Ilumatobacter coccineus YM16-304: one gene and its partner. The protein of the gene in region 2 binds, or shares a complex with, the protein of the main gene of each other region. Links are inferred from orthologs where the notes say so. Each region holds a gene or a part of one and is shown on either strand. Other genes may lie near its edges.

The links.
Region 1: the proteins of secY (region 2) and secA are in contact, whole or in part, in a crystal structure (PDB 3DIN), measured with the Thermotoga maritima proteins. The link is inferred for Ilumatobacter coccineus YM16-304 from one-to-one orthologs. Residues at the interface, in WP_004081795.1 of Thermotoga maritima: Glu108, Gly109, Glu110, Glu111, Ala236, Glu237, Arg238, Arg239, Ile240, Thr241, Ile242, Gln243, Tyr244, Ala245, Arg246, Arg247, Val248, Thr249, Gly250, Arg251, Arg252, Val253, Tyr254, Gly256, Ala257, Ser258, Thr259, Tyr260, Leu261, Pro262; in WP_004082002.1 of Thermotoga maritima: Glu261, Ala262, Arg263, Lys300, Ala301, Arg302, Thr303, Ile304, Ile305, Leu323, Tyr324, Asp325, Pro326, Val329, Ser330, Tyr333, Ile336, Lys340, Phe345, Val349, Glu363, Phe364, Tyr374, Ser375, Gly376, Gly377, Glu393, Ile395, Thr482, Ser483.

Annotation. Positions count from the first base shown.
Region 1 is NC_020520.1:3,141,876-3,148,350, reverse strand. The notes cover bases 1,152-4,564. They hold secA (preprotein translocase subunit SecA), read left to right. Parts: upstream 1,152-1,493; coding sequence 1,494-4,364; downstream 4,365-4,564. Other genes in these bases: prfB (peptide chain release factor 2), read left to right, coding at 4,532-4,564; YM304_RS22670 (sensor histidine kinase), read left to right, coding at 1,152-1,458. In the rest of the region: YM304_RS14230 (response regulator transcription factor), read left to right, coding at 1-238; more of YM304_RS22670, read left to right, coding at 235-1,151; more of prfB, read left to right, coding at 4,565-5,641; cell division ATP-binding protein FtsE, read left to right, coding at 5,767-6,444; YM304_RS14205 (cell division protein FtsX), read left to right, coding at 6,454-6,475. UniProt on the Escherichia coli protein: Required for protein export, interacts with the SecYEG preprotein conducting channel.
Region 2 is NC_020520.1:941,557-947,611, forward strand. Bases 1,195-4,187 are described here. They hold secY (preprotein translocase subunit SecY), read left to right. Parts: upstream 1,195-2,027; coding sequence 2,028-3,347; downstream 3,348-4,187. Other genes in these bases: rplO (50S ribosomal protein L15), read left to right, coding at 1,196-1,708; YM304_RS04255 (adenylate kinase), read left to right, coding at 3,367-4,032; YM304_RS04260 (thiol-disulfide oxidoreductase DCC family protein), read left to right, coding at 4,029-4,187. Outside these bases: rplF (50S ribosomal protein L6), read left to right, coding at 1-17; rplR (50S ribosomal protein L18), read left to right, coding at 21-389; rpsE (30S ribosomal protein S5), read left to right, coding at 389-1,009; rpmD (50S ribosomal protein L30), read left to right, coding at 1,009-1,194; more of YM304_RS04260, read left to right, coding at 4,188-4,469; YM304_RS04265 (SDR family NAD(P)-dependent oxidoreductase), read right to left, coding at 4,484-5,233; YM304_RS04270 (dihydrolipoamide acetyltransferase family protein), read right to left, coding at 5,233-6,055. UniProt on the Escherichia coli protein: The central subunit of the protein translocation channel SecYEG. Consists of two halves formed by TMs 1-5 and 6-10.

The DNA of each region.
Region 1 (6,475 bases), 2.2 Mb from region 2 along the record:
CGATCTGTTGTCGGAGCGTGAACGTGATGTGCTGGCCGAGATGGCGACGGGTGCCACCAATGCGATCATCGCCGATCGGCTGCACGTGAGCCAGCACGCCGTCGAGAAACACTCGAACTCGATCTTCTCCAAGCTCGGGCTCGCCGAGGATCGCGAGGTCAATCGGAGAGTGAAGGCGGTGTTGCTCTTCCTCGCCGGTGATGCCGCCGAGGTGCCGGGAGTTCGGTCGAGTCGGTGACCGACGTCAGCGCCGGCCGGCTGCGATGGATCCTCGTCGCCGACGGTCTCCTCGCGATCGTGGCCGGGGCCTTCACGGTGGCGATGTCGCTCACGGTCGCCCGTATCGGGTGGCTGTTTGCCGTCGGGTGTTTCGTCGCTGCGATCGGCGGCGTGATCCTCTGCGGTCTGATCCCGCTGCGTCGCGGTCGGGTCGAGCGAGCGCTCTGGGTGCTGTCGGGTGCGAACTGGACGGTGTCGGTGGCCGCCGCCGCGATCGCCACATTCGCCTGGCCGCTGCTGATGGTGAGTGCCCTGTTCCCGAGCGTCGTGGCGGCGTCGTTCGCTCCCGTCGGGCGGCTGTGGCGATTCGTCGTGCCGTCGTTCGTCGTCGCCGTCACCGTCACCGCCGTCGGCACCCTGCAAGACGTCACCGGCCTCAGCGACGACGTCCCCGAATGGCTGCTCACGGCGATCCTCATCTGCACCGCACCGGGCTTCGGAGGCGTACTGGTGACGGTGGCGTTGCAACATCACAAGAACCTCACGCGAGCGTTGGAGGAAGAACGCCAGATGCGTCGAGCGCTCGACGTGCAGGCCGAGCAGTTGCGCGAGTCGAGGCAGCGTGTGGTGGCCGCGACCGACCGTGCTCGTCGTCGGATCGAACAGGACCTGCACGATGGAGCGCAGTCGCGGCTGGTCGGCATCAACCTGCAGTTGGCTGCGGCGAAGTCGAAGCTGGTCGACGCCCCCGACGACGTGCGCTCGGCACTCGACGACATCAGCCGCGAGGTTCGTCACGCACACACCGAGCTCCGTGACCTGGCGCACGGGCTGTATCCGACCGTGCTCACCCAGCACGGTCTCGTCGCCGCGGTCGAAGCCGCCGCCGACCGAGTCGACGCTCCGGTCAAGCTCGACCTGCACCGAGTCGGCAGAGTCGCTCCCGACGTCGAAGCAGCGGTCTACTTCTGCATTCTCGAAGCGCTGCAGAACGCGTCGCGCCACGCGTCGGCGAGTCGTGTCGACGTGCGCCTCGAACGTGATCACCGTTCGATCACGTTCACGGTGGTCGACGACGGACTCGGCTTCGATCCGTCGGTGGCGGGCGGCCACGGGCTGACCAACCTGCGCGACCGTCTCGGAGCGATGGGCGGCACGGTCGAGATCGAGTCGACGAAGCGGGTCGGCACACGAATCGTGGGCACGATCCCGGCTGCTGCCAGCCACGACGTGCCCTGAGTTGCTCCGCACCCCCCGGTAGCATGTGAAGTCGCATGGGAATTCTGGACCGCATCCTCCGAGCTGGTGAAGGCAAGAAACTCAAGGCGTTGCAGGGCATCGTTCCCGAAGTCAACGCTCTCGAGGCCGACATGAAAGCCTTGTCCGACGTCGAGCTGCAGGGCAAGACGGCCGAGTTCCGCCAACGCCTCGCCAACGGTGCCGACCTCGACGACCTGCTGGTCGAGTCGTTCGCCGTCACTCGTGAGGCCGCCGTGCGCGTCCTCGGGCAGCGTCACTTCGACGTCCAGCTCATGGGTGGCGCCGCGCTCCACTTCGGTTGGGTCGCCGAGATGAAGACGGGTGAGGGCAAGACCCTCACCTCGACCGCCCCCGTGTATCTCAACGCGCTCGCCGAGAAGGGCGTGCACCTGGTCACGGTCAACGACTACCTGGCCCGCTATCAGTCCGAGCTCATGGGTCGCATCTACCGCTTCATGGGGATGGACGTCGGCCTGATCATCGCCGGGCACAAGAGCCGCCCCGACGAGAAGCGCAAGAGCTACATGGCCGACGTCACGTACGGCACCAACAACGAGCTCGGCTTCGACTACCTGCGCGACAACATGGCGCCGTCAAAAGACGCCAAGGTCCAGCAGCGCGGTCAGAACTTCTGCATCGTCGACGAAGTCGACTCGATCCTCATCGACGAAGCGCGTACCCCGCTCATCATCTCTGGTCGTGTGGCCGACGCCGCGAAGCTCTACTACCGCTTCGCCTCGATCGTGCGCAGCCTCAAGCGCGACGTCGACTACGAGTTCGAAGAAGACAAGCGCGTCGTCGTGCCGACCGAAGAGGGCATCGAGAAGGTCGAAGCCGCGCTCGGCGTCGACAACCTCTACGACAACGTGCAGGCCAACCTCGTGCACCAGTTCACCGTGGCGCTCAAGGCCAAGGAGCTCTACAAGCGCGACAAGGACTACATCGTCCAGGGCGGCGAAGTGAAGATCGTCGACGAGTTCACCGGCCGTGTGCTCGAAGGCCGCCGGTGGTCCGAAGGCATCCACCAGGCGGTCGAAGCCAAGGAAGGCGTGAAGATCAAAGAGGAGAACCAGACCCTCGCCACGATCACGCTGCAGAACTACTACCGCCTCTACGACAAGCTCGCCGGCATGACCGGTACGGCTGCCACCGAGGCTGCCGAGCTCATGAGCACCTACGAGCTCGGTGTGGTGCCGATCCCCACCAACAAGCCGGTCATCCGCGTCGACGAACCCGACCTGATCTACAAGACCGAAGAAGCGAAGTTCAACTCGATCATCGACGACATCGAAGAGCGCCACGAGCGTGGCCAGCCGGTGCTCGTCGGTACCGCCAGCGTCGGACGCTCCGAGCTGCTCGGACGACTCCTCGAACAGCGGGGCATCCCGCGCGAGGTGCTCAACGCCAAGCAGCACACCCGTGAAGCCGAGATCGTGTCGCAGGCAGGTCGCCTCGGCGCCATCACCGTGGCCACCAACATGGCGGGTCGTGGTGTCGACATCCTCCTCGGCGGCAACCCCGAAGGGCTCGCCCGCCGTGACGTGCTGAAGGAAGGCTTCGACGAGGGGCTGCTCGTCGACGAGTTCGAGTTGCCGGTGCCGATCGAGCAGATGCCCGAGGAGTTCCAGGAAGACCGCAAGAAGGCCCTCGCTCGCTACAACGAACTGCTCGCCGAACACTCCGAGACCTGCAAGGCCGACGGCGAGAAGGTGCGCGAGCTCGGGGGCCTGTACGTCGTCGGTTCCGAGCGTCACGACAGCCGCCGTATCGACAACCAGCTGCGTGGTCGCGCCGGTCGTCAGGGCGACCCGGGCGAGTCGCGTTTCTTCCTGAGCCTCGAAGACGACCTGATGCGACTGTTCGCCACGGGTGCCCTCAACTACGTCATGGGTCGGGCACTGCCTGACGACGAAGCGATCGAAGCGAAGATGGTCACCAAGGCCATCGAGCGGGCGCAGACCACCGTCGAGACCAAGAACGCCGAGATCCGCAAGAACGTCCTCAAGTACGACGAGGTGATGAACGAGCAGCGCAAGGTCATCTACAAGCGCCGCGATCAGATCCTCGACGGCGAAGACCTTCGTTCGGCCGGCATGGAGTACCTCGCCGACGCGGTCGACGCGTTGATCTCCACGCACTGTGCGTCGGTCGCCGACGACGAATGGGACCTCGACGGGTTGGTCAAGGAGCTGCGTCTCTACTGGCCGAACTCCATCACCGAGGAGCAGCTGCGCGACACCGCCGACACCGACGAGATCTACGACATCGTCATGGCCGACGCCGTTCGTCACTACGAAGCGCGTGAAGCCGAGCTCGGCGAAGACGTGCTGCGCCAGGTCGAGCGCCAGGTGATGCTGCGCATCATCGATCAGCGCTGGCGCGAGCATCTCGAAGAGATGGACTACCTGCAGAGCGGTATCAACCTGCGGGCCATGGGTCAGAAGGATCCGCTCGTCGAGTGGCAGCGCGAGGGCTTCGAGATGTTCGGCGGCATGATGACCGGCATCGCGCAGGACTTCGTGAAGTACGTGATGCACGTGCAGGTGGTCCAGAACGCGGCCGGCCAGCCCACGTCGTCCGACGGGCAGAAGGCCGTCATCGACGATCCGGCCGACACCAACAAAGACGGTGTGATCGACGCGGCCGACGGTCCGGTCGTGTCGAACCTGCAGACCAGCAGCTCCGACGACGTCGAGCGCAACGGGTTCGCGTCGGCGGCCAGCGCATCGGTGGCGAGCGGCGAACTCCCGCCCGAGGCGGCACCGCCGGCGCAGTCGACGAAGCAGGAGACGGTCGTCAAAGACGCCTTCGACAAGACCCCGCGCAACGCGCCGTGCCCGTGTGGCAGCGGCAAGAAGTTCAAGAACTGCCACGGCGAATCCTGACCCACCCTGTTTTGCCCCGCAGATCCGTCATCGGTGACGGTTTCGCGGGGCAAAACCAGGCTCGCCCGGGTGCCGGATCGTTTTGCCCCGGGGATCGGTCATTTGTGACGGTTTCGCGGGGCAAAACCCTGCGGGGTGAGGGGCGCCGGTAACCTCGACACGCCCCTATGCGTGACTTCACAGCAGACATCCGCGACGTGCAACGTCGGCTCGACGAAGCCGAGTCGTACCTGTCGATCGCCGACAACCGCGAACGGTTCGCCGTGCTCGAAGCCGAGATCGCCGACCCTGCGCTCTGGGACGACCAGAACCGAGCCAAGAAGCTCAACGGCGAATACGCCAACCTCAAAGACGACCTCGAGACCTTCGACTCGCTTGCGACGCAGATCCAGGATGTCGAAGTGCTGCACGAACTCGCCCGGGAAGAGGACGACGAGTCGCAAGAACCCGAGATCGAGAACTCGATCAAGGCGGTCAGCGACAAGCTCGACTCGCTCGAGCTGCGCAGTCTCTTCACCGGCGAACACGACGACGCCGACTGCATCGTCCAGATCAACGCCAAAGACGGTGGCGTCGACGCACAGGACTTCTCCGAGATGTTGCTGCGCATGTACGAGAAGTGGTGCGAGCGGCGCGGGTTCACGATCAGCCTCAACGGTGTGAGCGAAGGCCAGGAAGCCGGCATCATGTCGGCCGAGGTCACGATCCAGGGCCGCTACGCCTACGGGCTCATGTCGGCCGAGCGCGGCACGCACCGCCTCGTGCGCATCAGCCCGTTCGACAACCAGGGCCGCCGCCAGACCTCGTTCGCGGCGGTGCAGGTGTGGCCGCTGCTCGAAGACGTCGACGTCGAGATCGACGAATCCGACATCGAGATGCAGGTGTTTCGCGCGTCGGGAGCCGGTGGTCAGCACATCAACAAGACCTCGTCGGCGGTGCGCTACATCCACCATCCGACCGGTCTCGTAGCGAGCTCGCAGGAAGAACGCAGCCAACTCCAGAACCGTGAGCGGGCGATGGGTCGACTCAAGTCGATGATCGCTGCCAAGGCGGAGGAAGACCGTCAGGCCGAACTCGACGCGATCGCCGGGAAGCAGGCGCAGGTCGGTTGGGGCAGTCAGATCCGGTCGTACGTGATGCAGCCGTACCAGATGGTCAAAGACCTGCGCACCGAGATCGAGACCGCCAACGTGAGCGCCGTGTTCGACGGAGACATCGACCAGTTCATCGAAGGGTTCCTGCAGAACAAGCGGGCCCACGCCGACGACGAAGACTGAGTGTCGTCGCCCTCGGCCGGTCACCATGCTCCGGCGCCGGTAACACGCGTCACGTCGGGGTGCCACGTTTGGGTGACCGCTGAGCGGTACTGTTTTCCAGCCTCGGCAATGGGGCGGACTTCACCATGATTCGACTCGAAAACGTCACCAAGAGCTACTCCTCCGATGTCATCGCGTTGAAAGACGCCAGCTTCGATGTCGCCAAGGGAGAGTTCGTGTTCCTCGTCGGCCCCTCGGGTTCCGGCAAGAGCACACTGCTGCGGATGCTCAACCGTCAGGAGCGTCCCGAACGTGGGGCGGTCTGGGTGGCGGGCCGCAACATCGTCGACCTGCCCGGCGGCCGCGTGCCGCTGCTGCGACGAAACATCGGCAACATCTTCCAGGACTACAAGCTCCTGCTCGAGAAGAACGTGTTCGAGAACGTCGCCTTCGCTCAGGAGGTGATCGGTCGGCCGAAGCACGTCATCAAGCAGCAGGTGCCCGCCGTGCTCGACCTCGTCGGCCTCGCAGGCAAGGAAGAGCGACTTCCGAACCAACTCTCGGGTGGTGAGCAGCAGCGTGTGTCGATCGCTCGCGCGTTCGTCAACCGGCCCCTGATCCTCCTCGCCGACGAGCCGACCGGCAACCTCGACCCGGCCACCGGTGAAGGCATCATGCGACTGCTCGACCGGATCAACAAGACCGGCACCACCGTGGTGATGGCCACACACGACCAACGCATCGTCAACACGATGCGCAAGCGCGTCATCCAGCTCGATCGCGGCATCATCGTGCGTGACCAGGCTCGCGGCGTCTACGAGTGATCTGAACCCATGCTTTCTCGCCTCCGATACA
Region 2 (6,055 bases):
AGGCAGGAAAGAAGTAGCTCATGACCAAGATTGCACAAGCCCGCCGCAGTGGCCGGATCCGTCGTCACCGTCGTGTCCGCAAGAAGATCTACGGCACCGCCACGCGACCCCGCCTCGCGGTGTTCCGTTCGAACAAGCACCTCTCGGTGCAGGTGATCAACGACGACGACGGTGTCACCATCGCCGCCGCCTCGACCACCGAAGCCGACATCCGTGGTGCGGGTTCGACCGCATCCGTCGATGCCGCAACCAAGATCGGTCAGCTCGTCGCCGAGCGCACGAAGGCTGCCGGTGTCACCCAGGTCGTGTTCGACCGAGGTGGATTCGCCTACCACGGTCGCATCGCTGCCGTGGCGTCTGCTGCACGTGACGCAGGACTGGAGTTCTGATGGCATTCGGAGACAACAACCGTGGAGGTCGCGATGGCGGCCGCGAGCGCGCACCCGATCCCGATGGCCTGCGTGAGTCACGCGTCATCACGATCAACCGTGTCGCCAAGGTCGTCAAGGGCGGTCGTCGCTTCTCCTTCACCGCACTCGTGGTGATCGGTGACGGCAACGGCCGCGTCGGCCTCGGCTACGGCAAGGCCAAGGAAGTTCCCTTGGCGATCCAGAAGGGCACCGAAGAAGCCCGCCGCAACCTGTTCACCGTGCCGATGGCCGGTGGCACCGTCATCCACGAAGTCCTCGGACGCACCGGTGGCGGACGCGTGATGATCAAGCCGGCATCGCAAGGTACCGGCGTCATCGCCGGTGGCGCTGCTCGTGTGATCCTCGAAGAGGCCGGCGTGCACGACGTGCTCTGCAAGTCGCTCGGCTCGGCCAACCACATCAACGTCGCCCGCGCCACCGTGCAGGGCCTCAAGTCGCTGCAGCGTCCCGACCTGGTCGCCGCTCGTCGAGGCCTCGCTCCGGAAGAGTTCGTGCCCAAGGGCCTGCTCGACGCGTACAACGAGAGCAACAAGAAGCCAGCGGCCGCAGCTGCTGACGCAACCGAAGGGACCACGTGATGGCCGACATCACCGTCACCCAGATCAAGTCGGCGATCGGCACGAAGCCCAAGCACCGCGGAACCCTCCGTGCGCTCGGCATCGGCAAGATCGGCCAGACCAACACACTTCCCGATCGCCCCGAGATCCGCGGCATGATCGCCCGGGTCCCGCACCTGATCGAAGTGTCGGAAGAGGAGAGCTGACATGAAGGTCCATGACCTCAAGCCCGCAGCGGGCGCAACTCGCAGCCGCAAGCGCGTCGGTCGCGGTACCGGCGGCAAGGGCGGCAAGACCGCCGGCCGTGGTACCAAGGGACAGCGCGCACGCAACACCGTCGCACGCGGTTTCGAAGGTGGCCAGATGCCGCTCAAGCAGCGTGTTCCGAAGCTTCGCGGCTTCAAGAACCCGTTCCGCGTCGAGTACCAGGCAGTCAACCTGCACACGCTGTCCGACCTGGCCGAGAAGCTCGGCTCCGGCGACATCGACATCGATGCACTCGTGGCCAACGGCGTCGTCCGCAAGGGCGCCTTCGTGAAGATCCTCGCCCGTGGCGAGATCACCACCAAGGTCAACGTCAGCGCCCACGCCGCGTCGGCGTCGGCCAAGGAAGCCATCGAGGCCGCCGGCGGTTCGATCACCATGATCACCCTTCCGTTCAAGGAAGAGGGCAAGGCCGGACGCCCGGCCTCCGCCGGCAACCAATTCATGAACCGCTGATTCGGGCCAGCTTTCCGTCTCGCTGCGTCAGCCGAGCGACTCATTGACGACCAGTCAACTTCGTCGCCGGTTTCCTTGCGAGACGAAACCATGATCCCGAATCAGTGATCTGATTCTGATCGGTGGCCCGCACCGTTGGTGCGGGCCACCGTTCGTTTTCGGAGTTGACGATTCGGCTCCGACAACCGGCCGGTTGCTCAGGCCGGCTGGCTGCCGGCGCTGGGAATCGAGCCGGTCTCGCTGGTAGCCTCGGGCCGGTCTGCGGCACCGAGTGCAGCACATATTTCGACCCCACCACGTGGGAATTCAGAGGACTTTGATGCTTTCCAATCTGCTGAACGTGTTCAAGATCAGCGACCTTCGCAACAAGTTGTTGTTCGTCGTCGCGATGGTCACCGTGTACCGCATCGGCGTCGCCATTCGCGTGCCCGGTGTCGACCCGTTCGCCATCGAGCAGCTCCGTGCCTCGGCCGACCAGCAGGGCGCACTCGGCTTCCTGAACCTGTTCTCCGGTGGCGCATTCGAGTCGTTCTCGATCTTCGCGCTCGGCATCATGCCGTACATCACCGCCAGCATCATCATGCAGGTCCTCGGCGTGGTGATCCCCAAGCTCGAACAGCTCCAGCAGGAAGGCGCCGTCGGGCAACGCAAGATCACGCAGTACACCCGCTACGTCACCATCGGCCTCGCCACCCTGCAGGCCACCGGCCTCACGTTCATCTTCGGCACCGGCAACGGCCAGGCGTTCTTCGGCTCGGGCAACGTGCCCAGCGTCGTCCTCCTGCCCGACGGCCTGTGGCCCCGTGCCTACCTCATCATCCCCACGCTCGTCGCCGGTACCGCCGTGCTGATGTGGCTCGGTGAGATGATCTCGCAGCGCGGCATCGGCAACGGCATGTCGATGATCATCTTCGCATCGGTCGTGGCCTCGCTGCCCGGCGGCTTCTGGGGCATTCTGCAACTGAACAAGACCTTCTGGTTCGTCGCGATGATCATCTTGACCCTGGCGATCATCGTCGCCGTCGTCTTCGTCGAACTCGGCCAGCGACGCATCCCGGTGCAGTTCGCAAAGCGTGTCGTCGGACGCCGCATGATGGGCGGCCAGAACACCTACATCCCGCTCAAGGTCAACCAGGCCGGCATCATCCCGATCATCTTCGCCAGCTCGATCCTGCTCCTGCCGGTGATCCTGTCGAACGTGCTCGGCTCGGGCGAAGGATGGCGCGGCGACGTGGCCAGCCTCGTCGACGAGTACATCGTCAACCCGTCGAACGTGGTCTACATCACGCTCTTCGCCCTGATGATCGTGGCGTTCGCCTACTTCTACAACTCGATCGCTTTCGACCCGGTTCGCCAGGCCGACCAGCTGCGCCGCCAGGGTGGCTTCATCCCCGGTATCCGTCCCGGACCGCAGACCGAGAAGTACCTCGGCAAGGCCGTCAACCGCATCACCCTGCCGGGCGCGGTGTTCATCGCGATCATCGCGATCCTGCCCTACATCCTCCTGCTCGCCGCCGACGTCTCGACGTTCGGATTCGCTGGCACGTCGGTGCTCATCTCGGTGGGTGTCGCCCTCGAGCTGATGCGTCAGATCGACAGCCAGCTGACCCTCCGCAACTACGAGGGCTTCCTCTCATAGCGGCGGGAGATCGACTCCTATGATCCCGGGCGCCCGCCTCATCATCCTCGGGCGACAGGGTGCTGGCAAAGGCACACAGTGTGTGCGGCTGAGTCGGCACTTCGTCGTACCGCACATCTCCACCGGAGACATGCTGCGCGCAGCCGTGCGCGAAGGCACGCCGCTCGGCATCAAGGCCAAAGAGGTCATGGATGCCGGCGGACTCGTGTCCGACGACATCATGATCGGCATCGTCCGTGACCGGTTGAAGGCCGCCGACGCCGACACGCGGGGCTACATCCTCGACGGATTCCCCCGCACGATCGAGCAGGCCATCGCCCTCGACCAGATCACCGACGAGCTCGGCCGCCCGATCGACGTCGTCCTCGACCTCAACGTGCCCCGCGAGATCGTGCTCGAACGCATCTCGTCACGTCGCGTCTGCCGAGACTGCGGAACCAACTACACCTCGTCGGGCGGCAACGACCCCGAACCGTGGATCTGCGACGTGTGCGGTGGCGACGTGCTGCAACGTGACGACGACACGCCCGAGTCGGTCAACCGCCGCCTCGATCTCTACGAAGAGCAGACGTTCCCGCTCATCAAGCACTACGGCGACGCGAACCGTCTCGCCGTCGTCAACGGCGTCGGGCACCCCGACTCCGTCTTCGACCGCCTCGTGAAGGCCGTCGAGAACAACCGGTGACCAGCACGCCGAGCCGCACCGACTACGGGAGCCTCCCGAGCTCGGTGCCCGGCACCGCGACGCTGGTGTTCGACGGTCACTGCGGGTTTTGTACCCGCTCGGTCGGCTGGCTGCGCAAGCTCGACCGTCACGACCGTGTCGAGGTCAGAGCCGGCCAGACCGCCGGCACACGCGACCTCACCGGCCTCACAGAGCAACAGACCGACGCCGCAGCCTGGACCGTCACGCCCGAGGGCGTGGCCGTGGGCGGAGCCCGAGCGGTTGCCCTCTACACCGCCGTGGCGTGGAACTCGAAGCTGCCGCTGCTGCCCTGGAAGGTGCCCGGCGTGCCGTGGCTCCTCGACCGCTTGTACGAACTCATCGCCCGCAACCGCCATCGGTTGCCGGGCATGTCGCCGTGGTGCTCCGAGCACGACGGCGAGTGCGACCCCGCCTGAACCGGCGGGCGCCGTCAGAGGTTGGTGCGACCGCCGTCGACCTTGATGGTCTGTCCGGTCACGTAGCTCGCCTTGTCGGACGCGAGGAAGCACGCCACGTCGGCGATCTCGTCGGCGGTGCCCCACCGCTGCATCGGCACACCCTTGGTGAACGTGCTGCGGACCGCGTCCTCACCGAGACGTTCGAACGTCGACTCCCACATCTCGGTGTCGACCAGCCCGGGCGCTACTCCATTGACGCGCACACCCTTGTTCGCCCATTCGTTCGCGAGGTTCTTCGTGAGTGTGTTCAGCCCGCCCTTGGATGCTGCGTACGCACCTTGCGTGCCACCGGCACCGGTCGACGCGATCGACGAGATGTTGACGATGGCCCCTTGCGAGGCGAACAACGACTTGGCGAACGCGCTGCTCAGCAGGAACGGCTGACGCAGGTTGACGAAGAGCGTCTCGTCGATCGCTTCGGCCGTGGCGCGGTGCGCGGGCTCGTTGCGTTCGACCGCAGCGTTGTTGACGAGGATGTCGAGGCCGCCGAACGCGTCGAGCACCGCGGTGCTGATCTGCTCGACGGACGCCGGGTCGGAGAGATCGGTGGCGAGCACCAGTGGGTCGTTGGTGAGCTCGGCGGCGATCGCCTCGAGCTTGTCGGCACTCCGGGCGACGAGCGCCACACGAGCACCCCCGGCATCGAGTTGGCGCACGATGGCCTCGCCGATGCCACGGCTCGCACCCGTGACGACCGCGGTCTTCCCGGAGAAGTCGAACATCAGACGAGCGAGCTCGGGTCGGCGAGGTACTTGCAGATGGTCTGTGCGAACTCCGCAGCGGGCGCACCGTCGAACACGCGGTGGTCCCAGGTGAGGCTCAGCGTGAGGCGCTTCGTGGTGCGAACGTCGCCGTCGACGACGATGACGTCGTCACGCAGCCGACCGACGCCGAGGATCGCCGAGTTCGGCGGATTGATGACCGGGGTGAACGAGTCGACGCCGAACATGCCGAGGGCGGTGACCGAGAAGGTGCCGCCCTGGACGTCGTCGGGGCCGAGCGATCCGTTGCGTGCGCCCTCGGCGAGTCGCGTCGTCTCGGGGCCGAGTTGGCCGAGCGACAGCTTGTCGGCGTTCTTCACGACGGGGACGATCAGACCTTCGTCGAGCGCAACAGCGAGACCGACGTGGATCTCGGGAAGGAGCGCCACGCCGGCCTCGGTGATCTGTGAGTTGACTCGGGGATGGTCGCGCAGCGCTCGTGCGGAGGCCGCGATGACGTAGTCGGTGAAGCCTGGCGCGTTGCCGGCGTCTTTGCGTGCCGTGCGGTCGGCGACCACCGCGTCCATGTCGGCGTCCATGGTCAGCGTGAGCTGTGCCGTTTCCTGCAGCGAGGCGTACATGCGCTTGGCGATGGTGCCGCGCATGCCCGACAGACGAATCGTCTCGGTCGGTTCCTGCATGGCCGGGGCCGACCCGCCGGTGGCCCCGACGGAGCCTGCGGACGTCGACGACGCGGCCGATCCGCTGAGCAGACCACGAACATGAGCGGCGACTCCGTCGCGGGTGACTCGACCGTCGGTCGGGTCGGCGGGAACGGAGGCC